Regions from separate parts of the Bacillus infantis NRRL B-14911 genome, predicted to be linked through region 1. Evidence: riboswitches for the same ligand, from Rfam matches in the RefSeq annotation. Region 1 holds a riboswitch; each other region holds the start of a gene.
What was found. Region 1 has a riboswitch for S-adenosylmethionine ahead of N288_RS24725 (YezD family protein). Riboswitches for the same ligand answer to the same signal wherever they lie in the genome.
Positions count from the first base shown of each region.

Region 2: linked by a shared signal. The riboswitch ahead of mtnK (S-methyl-5-thioribose kinase) and the one ahead of N288_RS24725 (YezD family protein) in region 1 are both predicted to bind S-adenosylmethionine.
Region 3: linked by a shared signal. The riboswitch ahead of N288_RS19640 (methionine ABC transporter ATP-binding protein) and the one ahead of N288_RS24725 (YezD family protein) in region 1 are both predicted to bind S-adenosylmethionine.

Region 1 covers NC_022524.1:2,466,253-2,470,867, reverse strand. The annotation lists gene N288_RS12350 (stage II sporulation protein M) at 1-586, opposite strand, end outside; gene N288_RS12345 (RDD family protein) at 683-1,495, shown strand; SAM riboswitch class I at 1,616-1,719, shown strand; gene N288_RS24725 (YezD family protein) at 1,839-1,970, shown strand; gene N288_RS12335 (phosphoadenylyl-sulfate reductase) at 2,078-2,788, shown strand; gene N288_RS12330 (inorganic phosphate transporter) at 2,804-3,883, shown strand; gene sat (sulfate adenylyltransferase) at 3,889-4,615, shown strand, end outside.
Region 2 covers NC_022524.1:1,529,738-1,534,352, reverse strand. The annotation lists gene N288_RS07810 (pyridoxal phosphate-dependent aminotransferase) at 1-980, opposite strand, end outside; gene N288_RS07805 (carbon-nitrogen family hydrolase) at 1,118-1,894, shown strand; SAM riboswitch class I at 1,985-2,141, shown strand; gene mtnK (S-methyl-5-thioribose kinase) at 2,238-3,428, shown strand; gene N288_RS07795 (GNAT family N-acetyltransferase) at 3,406-4,152, opposite strand; gene N288_RS07790 (DUF2087 domain-containing protein) at 4,159-4,615, opposite strand, start outside.
Region 3 covers NC_022524.1:3,877,853-3,882,467, reverse strand. The annotation lists gene N288_RS19655 (MFS transporter) at 1-160, shown strand, start outside; SAM riboswitch class I at 314-413, shown strand; gene N288_RS19650 (O-acetylhomoserine aminocarboxypropyltransferase/cysteine synthase family protein) at 510-1,826, shown strand; SAM riboswitch class I at 1,954-2,061, shown strand; gene N288_RS19640 (methionine ABC transporter ATP-binding protein) at 2,255-3,280, shown strand; gene N288_RS19635 (methionine ABC transporter permease) at 3,273-3,941, shown strand; gene N288_RS19630 (MetQ/NlpA family ABC transporter substrate-binding protein) at 3,957-4,615, shown strand, end outside.

The DNA of each region.
Region 1 (4,615 bases):
CAATGATGCCATTATAAATCATAAGATAAACGGTCAAAATCCCAAAGGTGATACCGCCGGCAAATGCGAGGATTGCGACACGGATATTATTGGTCATGATGCTTGCTGACATGACCGCAGAATCGACCGCACCTTCATTCTCGCCGAGCCTCTGGGGATCAATTGCCCCGGACATCTCGGCCGGGAGAATCGAATGGATTGAAAGCGGATCATGGATCACAGCAAAGAAACTCCCCAAACCGCCCAATGTGAAAAGGAGCATGCTGGCAACGACAAATTTCCATTGCTCGAACAATAGCCGCACAAACTTGATCTGGAAGAAATCTTTCAGCTGGGCCATACTGGAGGATTGGCTTTTATATAAAAGATTATGCGCCTTTGCGACAAGATCATTTAAATAAAAAGTCACTTCTTCGTCTGGAAAGAAAGTCCGGGAGAATGAAAGATTCTGTGCTGCTTTCTGATACAGCCTGTCAAACCGGGCCAAATCAGTTCCTGCGGCTTTTCGTCTTTTCATCCTGGCGAGCAGCTCCTCGAGCTCCTGCCAGTTTTCCCGATGCTGCTTGATGAACTGTTTACTATTCAATCTAATCACCTGCCTGTAACCATAAAAGTTGTATCTCCATTATAAATCATAGGGAGAGTGAGATACAGGCAAAACTTCCAGGAAATGGGGTGCATCATGCAAACAGAAACAATTCTTATCAAAACACCTGAATTTGTATCGCTTCAATTCCAGCCTGCCGGACTTGGCAGCAGGGCCGGGGCCCTCATCATCGATCAGCTGATCCTTATGGTATTCAATCTGGCGAGCATTCTTTTATTTGCTTTTTATGCTTCCAGTGCCGCAGCATTCTTTCTTGATGATACTTTTCTTTCATGGCCGTTCGCCATTATGCTAATTTGCCTTTTTCTGGTCAACTGGGGATATTTTTTTGTATTGGAATATTTTTGGGCAGGAAGGACACTGGGGAAAAAGATCATGGGAATAAGGGTCATTCAGGATAACGGCCAGAGCATCACATTGCTCTCAAGCTTTATCCGAAATCTCCTCCGCATCATAGACTCCCTGCCGGTGTACTATCTGCTTGGCATTCTGATGGTATTTTTTCATTCCAGGCATAAACGGGTCGGCGATCTGGCTGCCGGGACAGTGGTCGTGCATGAACGGAAAAAGAAGAAGCCGGGTAAAATGACCGGGATTGAAAAAGAAATCCAGGAAAGAGGCCTGAAAAAGGAAGATATATATATGGACGAGTGGACTGTCAGGAAGATTGGCGCCGAGGAGTGGAAGCTTTTAAAGACCTATAGTGAGAGGCTGCTCCAGCTCCCTATAGGCAAAAGAGAAGAGCTCACAAAAAAACTTTCTTATTCACTCCTGCCAAAGCTCGATATCGATCCGGAACGAAAGTCATTCAGGCAGCTGGAAGACATCCTGCTGGTTCTTTATTTAATCGGGAAAGAGGAGTGGGAATTTGAGAATCAGATAAAATGAGCATATTTTCCTAATTAAAAAAATTATTAGAAAACTTTTCGTTAACTCGTTGACAAATCATATGGGTATGGTAGGATTAATTTCAATAAAATAAATCAGAGCAAACGCTCCTGATTATATCACTTATCTAGAGTGGCTGAGGGACTGGCCCATCGAAGCCCGGCAACCTGCTAAAAGCAAGGTGCCAATTCCAGCAAAATGTCCAGCATTTTGGGAGATAAGGTGCAAGTATGCGAAATGCGCCTTTTCCTGTTGGAAAAGGCGTTTTCTTTTTCCTCCTTGTCCCCATCCCAGCCATTCAAAAAGGAGGCGAGCCGATCTGAAGCATGCTGATTGGGAGGAAGTGGCCGCACATCTGCAAAGGATGCTGCAGTCTGTAAAGTTTGGAAGCATCACACTTGTGGTGCAGGATGGCAAGGTCATTCAAATTGAGAAGAATGAAAAGGTTCGCCTTCAATCTAATAAAGCGCGCTGACTAGACAAACTAGAGGCGGTCTTTTTCCCAAAAGCGGGAGGAAGGCTGCCTTTTTTCTTGTTAAAAATCAGTCAAAAAACAGAAGGCACCATGAAAGGAGCACTGAAATGAGCACCACCGTAACATACACCAGCTGGGAACCGCCATCATTCCCTGAAAACGATGGATTCAAAGGAGCACAAAAAGTGCTGGAATGGGCCTATAGCCATTACAGCCCGCAAGATATCAGCTACGCCTCAAGCTTCGGGGCTGAGGCGATTGTACTGATTGATCTTATCACAGGGATAAAGCCTGATGCCCATATTATTTTCCTGGATACCGGGCTCCATTTTCCGGAAACCTATGAGGTCATTGAAAGGGTGCAGGAGCGTTTTCCGGAGCTGAATATTGAAAGGAAGCTTCCTTCCCTTTCTTTGGATGACCAGCGGGAAGCCTATGGACCGGCACTGTGGAAAAGAGAGCCGGACCGCTGCTGCAGCATCCGGAAGATCATTCCGCTCCAGGAAGCCATGAAAGACAAAATCGCCTGGATTTCCGGGCTGAGGAGGGATCAGTCTGCATCCAGGGCTGGGGCGCAATTTTTAAACAAGGACAGCAAATTTCAAAATGTAAAAATCTGCCCTCTTATTCACTGGACTTGGGAGGAAGTTTGGGAGCATATCCGTAAAAAAGATCTCCCATATAATAACCTCCATGACAATGGGTATCCAAGCATTGGATGCTTTCCCTGTACAAGGGCTGCAGGAGTTGGCGGGGACAGCAGGGCAGGCAGGTGGGCTGGGACCGGCAAGACGGAATGCGGCCTGCATTCCGGGTGAAAGGGGGGCATGACCATGCTTGCAGCAATAGCAATGACCATTGGACTATTCTTTGCCATGAATATAGGAGCAAGCGGGGCAGCTGCCTCGATGGGGATTGCATACGGATCAGGATCCATCAAAAGCCGAAAGACTGCTCTCCTGCTGTGCGGAGCCGCCGTATTCCTTGGCGCCTGGCTCGGAGGGGGCGAGGTTGTCAAAACGATGGGAAGCGGGATTGTGCCGAAAAGCACTTTCACCGTGAGCATAGCCCTGATTGTCCTTGCCTCTGCAGCACTGTCGCTTTTCCTGGCCAATATTTTCGGAATTCCGCTGTCGACCAGTGAGGTGACAGTCGGATCAGTTGTAGGGGCAGGGATTGCTTATCAATCTTTATTTGCTTCCAAGCTCTTGTGGATCATTTCTTTTTGGCTGATTACGCCGCTGGCCGCTTTTATCATTGCTGTCATTGCAGCGAAGCTGATCAGGATACTCCGCTCAACCAAGAAGACCAAAAAGCCGGGCACCATCCGCTTCCTTGGCTTCCTGGTCACACTCATGGGATTGTTTGAAGCCTTTTCGGCCGGCATGAATAATGTTGCCAATGCGGTTGGCCCCCTTGTTGGTGCTGACATCCTCCCGCCAGAGGCAGGGATTTTCTGGGGCGGTATATTCGTCGCCGCAGGCGCTGTTTTTCTCGGCAGTAAAGTGCTGGAGACAAACGGAAAGAAAATCACTGATATCCGGCTCGAAGAAGGATGCATCATTTCTGGTACCGGGGCAGGCATTGTCACTGCTGCATCCTTATTCGGGATTCCCGTCCCCTTGACCCAGATCACGACAAGCTCCATCATCGGAATCGGCTTTGCCGGCCAGGGGCGCTCTGTTTTCCAGAAAGAAATTGTCATCAGGCTCCTCGGTGTATGGCTTGTGTCGCCAGTACTGTCGATGGTACTGAGCTATACCTTGATCCAAATCATCATTAAGCATGACTTTTACCCGATTGTTGCCATGGCTGGAGTCCTTATTTCTGTATTCGGTGTCCGTTTCCTGATGGGAAGGCAGAATACGGCCCTGCCGGAAAATGAAACTTATAAACTAGCAAGGAAAGGCTGATGAAAATGTCACTACCTATGCCTCATGGAGGCAAACTCATAGAAGCATTCAATCCGGATTATCCGATCCAGAACACGAATCAGGAGATAGAGATAGACTCAGTTGCATTAAGTGACCTGGAGCTGATCGCCTGTGGACTTTTCAGCCCGCTGACAGGTTTTCTGGGAAAGGAGGACTACGAATCTGTGGTTGAAAGTATGCGCCTTGCAGATGGTACAGTATGGCCGATACCGGTCACGCTGCCGATCATTCCGGATATAGCAGCTGACCTTCATAAAGGTGATATCTGCAGGCTGAATCATAAGGGAGAAACCTACGGGATCCTTGAACTTTCCGAGCTTTACCAGCCAGATCTGGAAAAAGAGGCACTTTCAGTCTACCGGACCTCTGACCGGGCACATCCAGGAGTTAATAAGCTTTTTGAAAGAGGCCGCACCTATGCTGCAGGAAAAATTACACTGATTAAGCGTCCTGATAAAGGAGATTTCACAGATGTCTGGCTGACACCGAAGGAGACGCGGTCCTTATTTGCTGAAAAAGGCTGGAACACGGTTGTCGGCTTCCAGACGCGGAACCCGGTGCACCGGGCCCATGAATATATCCAGAAAGCTGCCCTTGAAACAGTCGATGGCCTTTTCCTTAACCCGCTCGTCGGGGATACGAAGGAGGATGATATACCGGCAGATGTCCGCCTGAAAAGCTACCGGGTGCTGCTGGAGCATTATTATCCTG
Region 2 (4,615 bases), 940 kb from region 1:
GCAAAAAATGATCCTAGCGGTGCTTTAACATCCCAGCCTATCTCCCTAAGGCCTTCAATAAAAGCTTTCCGCCTGGAAGCATAGACCTGCACCAGTTCATCCACACATGCCTGCGGCCCGGACAAAGCCTCTGCTGCCGCTTCCTGCACAGCACCAAAAAGGCTGACATACAGATGATCCTGCATAAGATTGATGGCTTCAATCACACTTTCATTCCCAGCCGCAAACCCCACTCTCCAGCCTGCCATATTGTAAGTTTTAGAGAGTGTATAAATTTCAATGCCTGTTTCCTTTGCCCCTTCCGTCTGCAGGAAGCTGACTGGCTTTTTGCCGTCAAAGCCAATTGCACCGTAGGCGAAATCATGAACAACGCAAATTTCATTTTCCGCTGCAAAGCGGACCGTTTCTTCGAAAAATTCCTTCGTAGCCGTGGCTCCGGTCGGATTATTCGGATAATTGAGGAACATCATCCTGGCTGATTCGATGTCCTGCTCAGAAAGCTCACCATAATCCGGCAGAAAATGATTCTCTTCTTTCAGGGGCATGACAGCCATAGAAGCTTTCGCAAGGGCCACTCCTGACCAATAATCAGGATACCCCGGGTCAGGAACAAGGATCGTTTCCCCTGGATTGAGAAGACATTGAGGAATTTCAACCAGGCCAGCCTTCCCGCCGAATAAAATAGCTATTTCCTTTTCCGGATCAAGGTCCACACCATATTCCCTTTTGTAAAATTCAGCTGCTGCAGCTTTCAGGCTGTGCTGACCGCGAAAAGGGGAATATTTATGATTAAGGGGATTTTCGGCTGCTTCCTGAAGTTTCCTGACGATATGCGGCGGTGTGGGCCTGTCAGGGTTTCCCTGGCCAAGATTGATGACATCATGCCCCTGCCCGGCATACCTGGCTGCTTTTTGCACCAATGTTGCAAAGAACTGCTTTGGCAGACTTTGCAACAGTTCAGATTGAGGAAATATTTTCATCACATAGTCACCTGCTTTACATGTGGATTAAATTTTTATTTGAAAAACCAATGACAAAGATATAACGTAAAAGGCAGGAAGTAAAGAAATATTCTGCAATTTTATCATTTTATCCTTTGCATACGGAGGTTTACCCTATGAAAATATCCTGCATCCAAATGGACATCTCCTTTGGCAGCCCTGAGAAAAATTACGAAAAAGCTGAAACGCTGATCGAGCGCGCAAGCAAAGACAATCCCGATATCATCGTGCTGCCTGAGCTGTGGACAACGGGCTATGATTTAACCCGACTGGAAGAAATCGGGGACAGGCACGCAGAATCAAGCATCCGGTTTTTGCAGACTATGGCCCATAAGCATCATGCTGCCTTCATTGGAGGAAGCGTCGCAAATAAAACAGAGGATGGTGTTTTCAACACCCTGCTTGCAGTCAGCAGCACAGGTGAACTCCTGCACCAATACAGCAAGCTGCACCTTTTTCAACTGATGGATGAACATCTCCACCTGTCACCCGGGAGCGGGGATGCTTCTTTCAATCTGAATGGCCATCCCATGGCCGGCTTTATCTGCTACGATATCCGTTTTCCTGAATGGATCCGCAAGCATGCACTTGAAGGAGCAGAAGCCATTTTCGTCGTGGCTGAATGGCCCCTGCCCCGCCTCGCCCATTGGCGCGCGCTGCTGATTGCAAGAGCCATTGAAAATCAATGCTATGTGGTTGCCTGCAACAGGGCCGGATCTGATCCGGCCAATCAATTTGCCGGCCACTCCATCATCATCAATCCATGGGGCGAAGTCGTTGCAGAGGCTTCAGAGCACGAAGAAATCCTTTCAGCAGATCTCGACCTCAGGCTTGTAGAGGAAGTGAGGGCACGCATCCCAGTTTTTACGGACCGCAAACCTGAATTCTATTAGAATTTTTTAAATTTTTATTGACAGAAAACATATGCCGCTGTTACTATTTTTTCAAATGGCTGGCGGCAGCCGTTTATACAAACTTATATTCTCTTATCAAGAGCAGGCAGAGGGACTTGGCCCGATGATGCCCAGCAACCGACCGTAATTCCATCGTGAGATGGGGCGCAATCCTTGCGCCGGAGAATTCCTCCATAAGGCACGGTGCTAATTCCAGCAGAAAGCTTGGCTTTCTGGCAGATAAGAGGTGCGAAGCTCAATACTTCAAGCCTCTTTCAGCATGAGAAAGAGGCTTTTTTATGTCCTGATGGATAAATAAAGCCTCCAAATTCAGGAGGGAAAAATGATGACACTCGTAAAAAATAAATATGCTCCGCTGACAGAAAAAACAGCCGCGGAACTCGCTGTAAGCCTTGGCCAGTTTCCCGGAAATGCATCTTTAGCCACGGAAGAAATAGGCGACGGAAATCTTAACCTTGTCTTTAGGATCAAGGAAAACGGGACAGGAAAAAGCCTGATTATCAAGCAGGCTCTCCCTTTTGCCAAGGTAGTAGGCGAAAGCTGGCCGCTGACCTTGAAAAGGGCTGCTATTGAAGCAGAAGCGCTTAAACTTTTTAAAAAGCTTGCTCCGGATTTTGTGCCGGAAGTTTTCTACAATGATGAAGAGCTCGCGGTGACTGTGATGGAAGATCTTTCACACCTGGAGATCAGCCGTACAGGGCTGATCTCTGGAAAAGAATATCCGCTGCTTTCCGGCCATCTTGGAAACTACCTGGCAAGAACTTTGTTCTATACCTCGGACTACGGCCTTCTTCAGGCTGATAAGAAAAAGCTTGCCAAAGATTTTTACAACCCGGAGCTGTGCAAAATTACGGAAGACCTGATATTTGCAGATCCTTATTTCAATAGCCCGACCAATGATTTTGAAGAAGAGCTGAAAGGCGATGCAGAAGCCTTATGGGCTGATTCAGTATTGAAACTCGAGGCAGCGCGCCTCAGGAAAATTTTCTTAAATGAAGCGGAGGCGCTGCTTCACGGTGATTTGCATACAGGAAGCATCTTTGCTTCCGATGCGGAGACAAAAGTCATCGACCCGGAATTTGCTTTCTACGGCCCTGCAGGTTTTGATATCGGACAGGTGATTGCCAATCTGTTATTCCAGTCTATCGCCAATCCTGAGAAAACGAGACTTATAGATCATCATATTGAAACATTCTGGGGAACTTTCTCAGATGATTTCTCTCTTTTATGGCAGAAGGATAATAAAGATCCTTTTGCTGGAACAGAAGGTTTTCTATCCGCTGTGCTTCAGAAATATTGGGAAGATGCGGTTGGTTTTGCAGGCTGTGAGCTGATAAGAAGGACAATCGGACTGGCCCATGTTGCTGACCTTGACGGGATAGAAGACAAAAAGGCGCGCCTGGCTGCCAAGAGAGCTGCACTGGCTGCAGGGAGAAACCTGATCCTTCAGCGCAGGGAAATCGCAGATGCAAAGGATTTATGCAGGATTGTCAGCCTTGTTTCGGCAGGGTGAAAACAAGGTATTCCGCAGGTTCAGAAAAACCCAGTTTTTCTGCAAGCTTCTTACTTGCCAGATTGGCCGCGCTGCAATCCCAGCGCGGCTGCAGATTTTTTCCCAGGGCAGTTTTAATGAATCTCGCAGCAAGCATGGCTCCCAGCCCCTTTCCCCTGGCACTTTCTGCTATATGGATATCCATTTCGGCAAATTCATTGCTCCTGAATATAGAAACACATTCACCGGCTGCCTGCTCTCCCATCAGCACCCTGATGCCGAATCCGGATCTCAGAAAATGCTCAATGGATCCCCAGTATGTGCTGAAATAATCCATTCGGAACTCAGGATATTCACCTGCTGACTCCCTATCCAGCGGAAAAAAGGAGACTTCGCTGCTTTTGGTAGACAGTTTAGGAACCGGCGAAAAATTTTGAAAGGAATGGCGGTGATGCTTATTGAGCCTCTCTCCAAACTGGCCGGATATGAATTGATCCAGTTCGGCAGAGCCGGAAAAAAGTGTGAACCGCCTCCCATTTTTCTCTGCTTCATCCAATTTTCCTGCCAGCAGGTCAAATGACCCTTCTCCCGCTCGTCCCGCGGCATAGTGGATGCCGCTGGTGAGGGATATCAGCAGACTTCCTTGCCTCTCCTGTACCTCACCTGGTATAAGGCCATCAAGAACAGCCGAAGCAAAGACTGGGACAAAATCAGTTCCAGGTATATGCTCATACATATAGGCCATATCAAGCTACTCCGGCTTAGCCCACATTTCACGGGGGTTCAACTCATAAACGCTGTTTTCCCTGTACATGAAATGATTGACGATAAATTCTCTCCTGATCGTCGCATAGTCTTCATGGAATTTCTTTATATACTCATTAAGCTCTTTTTCAGGATATTTCTTTCCCATTTTCAGACCTGAAGCAATATGCTCAAAGATAAACAGCTTTTTCTTGCGCTGTGCCGGTATATTCTTGAGCTTCCCTTCTTTTGTGATGAAATTTTCGATAACCTTTTGTTTCTCATTATGCATTTCCAGCATTTCTTCCATCTCTCCTTCCTTTTTATCAAACAGGTTAATGAGAACCTCTGCCTGCTGTTTGATAACCGATTCATTCAAGTAATAATAGATGGTGTTTTTATCACGGCGCTGATAGATGCTATTAATAGCTTTTAGCTTGTTTAAATGATGGGTGATCGTCGGG
Region 3 (4,615 bases), 1.4 Mb from region 1:
CTCTACAGGCCTTGTCATCAAATACGGAGACTATTGGGGATATTCTATTGTCTTCACCATAACTGCAGTCTTATATTTAATAGGCTCTACATACTTTTTTGTCGTATTCAGAAGGCTTTCAGAGCCTTCTGGAAGAACAAATACAGCAAAGATTGTATGATAAGCGGATATTTCTCGGGAAATTGTCATAAGCCTTTCTATTTGTCGAACATTCATAGAAATATAAAACTGAACTTTCTAAAAAATCAGTTGACTCTTTTTTGCTGGTTATGATACTATCATTTTAACTTCAAGCACGCTAAAAATTTCATATTTCTTATCAAGAGAGGTGGAGGGACTGGCCCGATGAAACCCGGCAACCGGCAATAGAACGGTGCTAATTCCAGCAGAGCATGATCTCTGGCAGATAAGTTGAGCGAAAAAGCCCCTCTTCTGCAGAGGGGCTTTTATTGTTACCAGCAGTGATCCGGCATAATGAAAATATCTGATAACCCGAAGGAGAGATAACAATGGCAGAGAAGCAAAAGAACTATCGATTTGAAACACTTGGTGTACATGGAGGACTGCAGCCTGACCCTGCAACAGGGGCAAGGGCAGTGCCGATCTATCAGAATAATGCTTATCAGTTCCAGAATACAGAGCACGCCGCCAATCTGTTCGGCTTAAAGGAGCCGGGCTATATCTATACAAGAATCCATAATCCGACAGTTACTGTATTTGAGGAAAGGGTCTCACTGCTTGAAGGCGGCGTAGGGGCACTTGCTGTTGCAAGCGGCCAGGCTGCCATCACTCTTGCCATCCTGAACATTGCCCAGGCCGGAGATGAAATTGTAGCAGCTTCAAATCTTTATGGAGGGACATATAATTTATTTGCCGTCACTCTTCCTAAATACGGAATCAATGTAAAGCTGGTCAATCCCGATGACCCGGAAAATTTCAGGGAGGCCATCAATGAAAAAACAAAAGCTGTATTCGCTGAAACAATCGGCAATCCAAGCTTAAAGGTCCTCGATATTGAGAAAGTGGCGGAAATTGCCCATGAAGCAGGTATTCCGCTGATAGTTGATAATACCTTTGCCACTCCATATCTCTGCAGGCCGATTGATTTTGGGGCAGACATCGTAATCCACTCAGCGACAAAATGGCTGCTGGGAAATGGGACGACAATGGGGGGCGTCATAGTAGACGCAGGTCGTTTTGACTGGAATTCAGTCAAATTCCCTGGCTTCACCAATCCGGACCCAAGCTACAATAACCTGGTGTACAGTGAAGCAATCGGCGCGGCAGCTTTTATCGTCAAAGCCAGAGTCCAGCTGCTGAGGGACCTGGGGCCAGCACTTAGCCCGCAGAACGCATTCCAGTTCACTCTCGGTCTTGAAACACTGCATGTGAGGATGAAGGAGCATATCAGCAATACAAAGAAAGTGACAGAGTATCTAAAGAATCACCCTGCTGTGACCTGGGTGCTTTATCCGGGGGATGAAGGCCATCCTGATAAGGCACTTGCTGATAAGTATTTGCCTAAAGGAGCCGGAGCTGTGGCTGTATTTGGAATTGAGGGAGGCAGGGAGGCCGGTGCCAAGCTGATCAACAGCCTGGAACTGTGGGCGCATGTAGCCAATGTCGGCGATGCAAAAAGCCTCATCATCCATCCTGCCAGCACCACTCACCAGCAGCTTGATTCAGAAGGCCTGAAGTCAGCAGGGGTGCCGGAGGATCTAATCCGCATTTCTGTTGGCATAGAAAATGCCGAAGATCTCATCGAGGACCTGGAGCAGGCAATTGAAGCCGCAACCGGAAGCCATTCACTGGCAGGGAAGGTGTGAACTTCAGGATTCAGCCGGTAATTTTTAGAATTAAACTTTGTTGTTGACACCCTTTTTCATCCATGATACGATAGCACTCGTAATTCAAAAATGGCTAATGAATGAAAATGAACTTCATATATGATAGCTCTTATCAAGAGAGGTGGAGGGATGTGCCCGATGAAGCCCGGCAACCGTCAATGTTTATTGAAATGGTGCCAATTCACACAAAGCTTTTAGCTTTGGCAGATGAGAGAAAGGTTTTTCCATCATGCCTTTCTGCTCACATGCAGAAAGGCATTTTTATTTTTACAGAAAAGTCTCCTGTCTTGAAGCCATGGAATAATCTTGCCCTGGTTTCAGGAAACTACTCTTATGGGGATTGGCAGGATGATATATCTCTGTAAAGCCATTTGTCTAATTGGATATAAAAGAGGTGAATACGGCAATTGATTTCAATAAAAGATGTTAAAAAGATATATTCGTCAAAAAAAGGCCCGGTCAAAGCAGTTGATGATGTCAACCTTGAAATCAAGGAAGGTGAAATCTTCGGAGTGATCGGCTACAGCGGTGCAGGGAAAAGCACCTTGATCCGGATGCTGAACGGGCTTGAGCTTCCCTCAGAGGGAACGGTTACGGTAGCCGGCAGGGAGATCTCAAAAATCAGGGGTGCGGAGCTGCGCAAAGCGCGCCAGGAAATCAGCATGATCTTCCAGCACTTTAACCTTCTCTGGTCAAGGACCGTAAGAGACAATATTGCATTCCCGCTGGAAATTGCGGGGGTTGCGCGCCAGGAAAGAGAAAAAAGAGTAAATGAGCTCATCAACCTTGTCGGCCTTGACGGCCGTGAGGATGCTTACCCTTCCCAGCTGAGCGGCGGGCAGAAGCAACGCGTCGGGATTGCCAGGGCGCTTGCGAATAACCCGAAGGTGCTTCTGTGCGATGAGGCAACCTCGGCGCTTGACCCGCAGACAACGGATTCCATTCTGGATCTGCTAGTGGACATCAACAGCCGCCTGGGACTGACCATTGTACTTATTACTCATGAAATGCATGTAATCAGGAAGATCTGCCATCGGGTAGCTGTCATGGAAGGCGGAAAGGCCGTGGAAATCGGCCCTGTCCTGGAAGTGTTTAAAAATCCGCGCGAGCAGATCACAAAGAGATTCGTCCAGCAGGTCACAGAACCTGAGGAAACAAAAGAGACTGCAGAGGCCTTGCTTGGATTGTATCCGCATGGAAAAGTCGTACAGCTGTCCTTCGTCGGGGAATCGGCTGAACAGCCGCTCATCACGAATCTGATCCGTTCCTTTGAGTTGACAGTTAATATCCTTCAAGGGAAAATCTCGCAGACTCAAAACGGCTCTTATGGAACATTGTTCATCCATCTAGATGGGCAGGCTGACGAAATTGCCAAAGCGATTGAATATATCCATGCACAGCAGGTTGGCGTGGAGGTGATTTCGAATGCTTAATGAATTTTTCCCAAATGTTAACTGGGATAAGATGTGGGAAGCAACGAATGAAACGCTTTATATGACTGGCATTTCTGTACTGGTTACATTCGTATTGGGGATTGTGCTCGGCCTGCTGCTTTTCCTTACTTCCAGGGGGAACATCTGGCAAAATGCACTCATCAATAAAATTATAGCGGCGTTTGTCAATGTATTCAGGTCCATCCCGTTCATCATTTTAATCGTATTGCTGATCCCGTTCACGAAATTCCTTGTGGGCAGCATGATCGGAGAAAATGCCGCCTTGCCTGCACTGATCATCGGTGCGGCACCATTTTATGCCCGTATGGTTGAAATTGCTTTGCGGGAAATTGATAAAGGCGTCATTGAAGCAGCCAAGTCAATGGGTGCAAGAACGAGCACAATCATCTTTAAGGTGCTCCTCCCTGAATCCATGCCGGCTCTTGTATCGGGCATTACTGTTACAGCCATCTCGCTTGTGGGCTTTACCGCAATGGCAGGAGTCATCGGTGCAGGAGGACTTGGGAACCTTGCTTATCTGGAAGGCTTCCAGCGGAACCGCTTTGATGTAACCTTGATGGCGACCATCGTCATCCTGCTGATTGTGTTTATCCTCCAAGTAATTGGAGATATCATAACTTCTAAACTAGACAAACGATAAAAGGAGACTTAACTAATGAAAAAATGGTTATCACTTGTATTGGCACTTGCCGTAGCGCTCGTCATTTCAGCATGCGGAACATCTGAAGATAATGCTGACGGCGGAAATGCGGACAGCGGGAAAGAAGAAACATCCAAACTGGTTGTGGGAGCTTCCAATGTCCCGCACGCTGAAATTCTTGAAGAAGCTAAGCCGCTTTTGGAAGAAAAGGGCATTGAACTTGAAGTCGTAACATTCCAGGACTATATCCTGCCTAACCAAGCATTGAATTCCGGAGAGCTTGATGCAAACTATTTCCAGCATATCCCGTACCTTGAAGCGCAAATTGAAGAAAATGACTATGATTTCGTCAATGCAGGCGGAATCCACATTGAGCCGATCGGTGTGTATTCAAAGAAATACAAGAGCCTTGATGAACTTCCAGACGGTGCGAAAGTCCTGATGAGCAATTCAGTTGCTGATCACGGCCGTATCCTGACTATGCTTGAAAAAGAAGGCCTTATCACGCTTAAAGAAGGCGTAGATAAAATCAAGGCAACAATTGACGATATCGAAACGAACGAGAAAAATCTTGAGTTTGATACAGAATATGAAGCTTCCCTCCTTCCGCAGATCTACAACAACGATGAAGGCGATGCAGTTCTGATCAACTCTAACTATGCTATTGATGCAGG